Regions from separate parts of the Rhizobium sp. AG855 genome, predicted to be linked through region 1. Evidence: riboswitches for the same ligand, from Rfam matches in the RefSeq annotation. Region 1 holds a riboswitch; the other holds the start of a gene.

Evidence for each region. Region 1 has a riboswitch for FMN ahead of DFO46_RS09990 (DMT family transporter). Riboswitches for the same ligand answer to the same signal wherever they lie in the genome.
Region 2: another riboswitch for FMN. It lies ahead of ribB (3,4-dihydroxy-2-butanone-4-phosphate synthase); the one in region 1 lies ahead of DFO46_RS09990 (DMT family transporter).

What each region holds. Positions count from the first base shown of each region.
Region 1 covers NZ_RAQG01000003.1:2,026,303-2,028,694, reverse strand. Annotated here, with positions in the region: gene lon (endopeptidase La) at 1-430, shown strand, start outside; gene hupB (DNA-binding protein HupB) at 637-912, shown strand; FMN riboswitch at 1,048-1,206, shown strand; gene DFO46_RS09990 (DMT family transporter) at 1,339-2,238, shown strand; gene DFO46_RS09985 (esterase-like activity of phytase family protein) at 2,318-2,392, shown strand, end outside.
Region 2 covers NZ_RAQG01000003.1:2,874,547-2,876,938, forward strand. Annotated here, with positions in the region: gene DFO46_RS14295 (SDR family oxidoreductase) at 1-688, shown strand, start outside; FMN riboswitch at 847-991, shown strand; gene ribB (3,4-dihydroxy-2-butanone-4-phosphate synthase) at 1,107-1,745, shown strand; gene DFO46_RS14305 (multidrug efflux RND transporter permease subunit) at 1,818-2,392, opposite strand, start outside.

The DNA of each region.
Region 1 (2,392 bases):
GGACATCCATGTTCACGTGCCGGAAGGGGCAACCCCGAAGGACGGTCCGTCTGCCGGTATCGCCATGGCAACCGCCATCGTCTCCATCATGACCGGCATTCCGGTCTCGAAGGATATCGCGATGACCGGCGAAGTGACCTTGCGTGGTCGCGTCCTGCCGATCGGTGGCCTCAAGGAGAAGCTGCTTGCAGCACTCCGTGGCGGCATCAAGAAGGTTCTGATCCCGGAAGAGAATGCCAAGGATCTGGCGGACATTCCGGACAATGTGAAGAACAACATGGAGATCGTTCCGGTGTCGCGTATGGGTGAGGTTATCCGCCACGCCCTGATCCGCGTCCCCGAGCCGATTGAGTGGGATGGAACGGTCGAAACGCCCGCGATCGGCACCGTCGAGACCACCGACGAAACCGGCGCGACCGTCGCTCATTGATGCCATTTTGCCATGGTTGAGCCATAAAGCTCCAAATCCGCGAAAAAGGCTGGCAATTTTGCCAGCCTTTTTTGTGAAAACACGCTTAAACGGCTTGTTTTCCGGGCCTTTCGGGTGCTTTTGAGTTGCGAAGGGCAGAAGCATTCGTATTCTCCGCCCGACTTAATCTTTTGAGTCGTTTCATACCAATCAGAAAGGGTGGAAACATGAACAAGAACGAACTCGTATCCGCGGTCGCCGAGAAGGCTGGCCTCACCAAGGCTGACGCAGCCTCTGCCGTTGATGCCGTTTTTGAAACGGTCCAGGCCGAGCTGAAGAACGGCGGCGACATTCGTCTCGCTGGCTTCGGCGCCTTCACCGTCGCCCGTCGCGAAGCCTCCAAGGGCCGCAACCCGTCCACCGGCGCTGAAGTCGATATCCCGGCTCGCAACGTTCCGAAGTTCACGGCCGGCAAGGGCCTGAAGGACGCTGTCAACAGCTGATCCGTCATGACCGTCGCCACCCTACGGCGCGATGGTCAGCTGACGCCTATGAAGCCCGGCCTCGTGCCGGGCTTTTTTTGTTGCCTTGCACCGCATGAGAACCTGTCTTATCTCTGTCGTGCCGGATCTTCCGGCATTCGTTCTCAGGGCGGGGTGCAATTCCCCACCGGCGGTAAGGGGGTATCCCCAAGCCCGCGAGCGCCTGCCCATCTCCCGGTAACGGGAAGGGGAGGGTCAGCAGATCCGGTGTGATTCCGGAGCCGACGGTTATAGTCCGGATGAAAGAGAATGAGGTCAGGTGGTGATGCCAGAACCGGGCGACCGGTGAGGCGTCCCTGCTGCGTTTCGCTTCCCGTCCGGGGAGGGGTTCCGTCGTCCTCGTCTGTCCTGGTTTGTGTTGGTCCTTTTGGAAAAAGGAAAAATGACATGAATCAGAGCTCCGTGTCGCTCTTGCGTTCCCGCGCCGTCCTTGGTGCAGGTTTCATGGTTCTTGCTGGCATTGCCTTTGCCGCGCTCAATGTCGTGACCCAATGGCTGGCCATGACGCTTCACTTCCCGCCGGCCTCGACCGCCTTCTGGCAATATGGCTTTGCCCTCGTCCTCTCGCTGCCGCTGCTCTTCCGCCTTGGCTTCAAGGCCATGAAGACCGCTTATCCTGTCCGGCACATCCTGCGCGTGGTGCTGGCAGCCTTCGGTGTCCAGGCCTGGGTGACGGGCCTCGCGACCGTGCCGATCTGGCAGGCAATCGCACTGGTCATGACCTCGCCTTTCTTCATCATCATCGGCGCCCGTCTCTTCCTCGGCGAAACGGTCGGTCGCGACCGCTGGCTGGCGACGCTGGCGGGCTTCACGGGCGCCATGATCATTCTGCAGCCCTGGTCGGACACCTTCACTCTCGCCGCACTCCTCCCTGTGCTTTCCGCGCTGCTCTGGGGCGGCTCTTCGCTGATCATGAAGAACCTCACCCATTACGAGGCGCCTGAGACGGTGACCGTCTGGCTGCTCGTGCTTCTGACGCCGATCAATTTCGGGCTTGCTGCCGCCTCGGGCTTCGTCGTTCCAGAGGGGCTGGCGCTCTGGCTCCTCCTCGCGGCGGGTTTGCTCACGGCGGTTGGCCAGTACCTGCTGACGCTTGCCTACAACGCCGCGGATGCGGCTTACGTCCAGCCCTTCGACGACCTGAAGCTGCCGCTCAATGTCTTTGCCGGCTGGCTGGTCTTCGGTTACGCGCCGAGCGGTTATCTCTGGCTCGGCGCCGTGCTGATCCTCGGCGCGTCACTCTTCCTCATGCTTCGGGAAGCCCGTCGCGAAACAAGCCAGGGGTGATTTAGTCGCCTGTCATGCGCCTGTAATCCGAGTGACGCAAAAGCCTCCTGTTCCATTCTTCGGCAACAGGAGGTTTTCCATGACATCAGGTCTTACTCGCGCGGCTCTGACCGCCGCACTTCTGGCCTCGGTCACCATGCCGGCGGCAGCCGAG
Region 2 (2,392 bases), 850 kb from region 1:
CGGGCTTGCTCAGTGCGGAGCGGATGTCGCACTTCTCGACCGGCGCACCGATGACGGACTGGCGACGACCGCGCGGCACGTGCAGGCGGCCGGTCGCCGCAGCATCGAGATCGCGGCAGACGTCACCCAGTCCTCTGCCCTGAACGAGGCGGTCGCCCGGACCGAAGCCGAACTCGGACCGCTGACGCTCGCCGTCAACGCCGCCGGCATCGCCAATGCCAATCCGGCCGAGGAGATGGAGGAGAGCCAGTTCCAGACGATGATGGACATCAATCTGAAGGGTGTCTTCCTCTCCTGCCAGGCGGAAGCACGTGCCATGCTGAAAAACGGCCGCGGCTCGATCGTCAACATCGCCTCGATGTCGGGCGTCATCGTCAATCGCGGTCTGAACCAGTGCCACTACAACGCCTCCAAGGCCGGCGTCATCCACATGACGAAGTCCATGGCGATGGAGTGGGTCGGACGCGGCATTCGGGTGAATACGATCAGCCCCGGCTACACGGCAACGCCGATGAACACGCGGCCTGAAATGGTGCATCAGACGAAACTGTTCGAGGAGCAGACGCCGATGCAGCGCATGGCAAATGTCGATGAAATGGTCGGCCCGGCTGTCTTTCTGCTCTCTGACGCCTCCAGCTTCGTCACGGGCGTCGACCTTTTGGTCGATGGCGGCTTCTGCTGCTGGTGACCATCCATCGATACTAGGCCTCCCAAGCCTGCACGGTGCGCGAGCACCGTGCTTTTTTGTTTCGCGACGCCCTGTGATCACCGGGCGACAAGATTGCCAATTTTGCCGCCGTTGCGCAGTTTGGGCTTGAAAAGCGGGCGTCCGATCCCCTACCTTAGACGGGTTCTCAGGGCGGGGTGAAATTCCCCACCGGCGGTATCCGGCTTTGCCGGGAGCCCGCGAGCGCTTTCACCTCGGTGAAAGGCAGCAGATCCGGTGCGATGCCGGAGCCGACGGTTAGAGTCCGGATGAAAGAGAGCATCGGCTGTTGCGGCTCCCCTCCTGGGGAGGCGTGCGTGCTGTGTTCGCCCAAGGGATGGATGGCGACCGCGAGGTCGTTTTTTGACCGCAGATGCGGTTACCCTTGAAAGGCAATGGAATGACACTTTCGAAAATTGAAGACGCATTGGAGACCCTCGCGCGTGGGGGCATGGTCGTGGTCGTTGACGACGAGGACCGCGAAAACGAAGGCGACATCATCGTTGCCTCCGATCACGTGACGCCCGAAAGCATCGCCTTCATGATGAAGCATGCCCGAGGGCTGGTCTGCATCGCCATGGAAGGCGAACGACTGGATGCACTCGACATCCCGCTGATGGTCCCGAACAATACCGAATATCTGAAAACAGCCTTCACCGTTTCGGTCGACTACATTCATGGAACAACGACGGGGATCTCTGCGGCCGATCGCGCGGCGACCGTGCGCGCCTTGATGGACGAGACTTCAAAGCCGGCGGACTTCGCACGGCCGGGGCATATCTTCCCGTTGCGTGCCCATCCGGAGGGTGTCCTGGGCCGTCCAGGCCATACGGAAGCTGCCGTCGATCTGGCCCGCCTGATCGGCGCCAACCCCTCCGGCGTCATCTGCGAAGTCGCAAACGACGACGGCACCATGGCGCGCCTGCCCGACCTGATCGAGTTCAGCAAGCTGCACGGACTGCCGTTGATCTCGATCGAGGATCTCATCCATTACAGGGCGAGCGGCAGGGATGCGTCTCGCACTTCTGTTGCGGCCTGAACAGGTGTCCGCCGACGAGGTTCAGCCAAGTCGAGAGATCGACTGCTGGCTGCAACTCGTCGGCGGGCCGGATCAGGCCTCGTTGCTTGCCGCCTTCTGCCGCCCATGACGGCGGCCAAACCGTGCGACGACGACGTAGAAGACCGGGACGAACACCACGGCCAGAATCGTGCCGGAGATCATTCCGCCAAAGAGCCCGGTTCCAATGGCATTTTGGGTTTCGGAGCTTGCGCCTCTTGCGATCACCAAGGGCACCACGCCCAAGGTGAACGCGAGCGATGTCATCACGATGGGACGCAGGCGCAGTCTGGCGGCTTCGACGATGGCGTCGGCAAGGCTCTGGCCATCCATCTGGCGTTTGCGGGCAAATTCCACGATGAGGACTGCATTCTTCGCGGACAGGCCAATCAGCGTGATCAGGCCGACCTTGAAGAAGACATCGTTCTCCAGGCCTCGCAGATGAACCGCGATCACGGCACCGATGATGCCGAGCGGCACGACGAGCATGACCGCAAGCGGCACGGTCCAGCTTTCGTAAAGGGCTGCCAGCACCAGGAAGACGACGAAGAAGGACAGGACCATCAGCATTGGGGCCTGCGCGCCGGATTGGCGTTCCTGCAGCGACTGACCCGTCCATTCGACGGCGA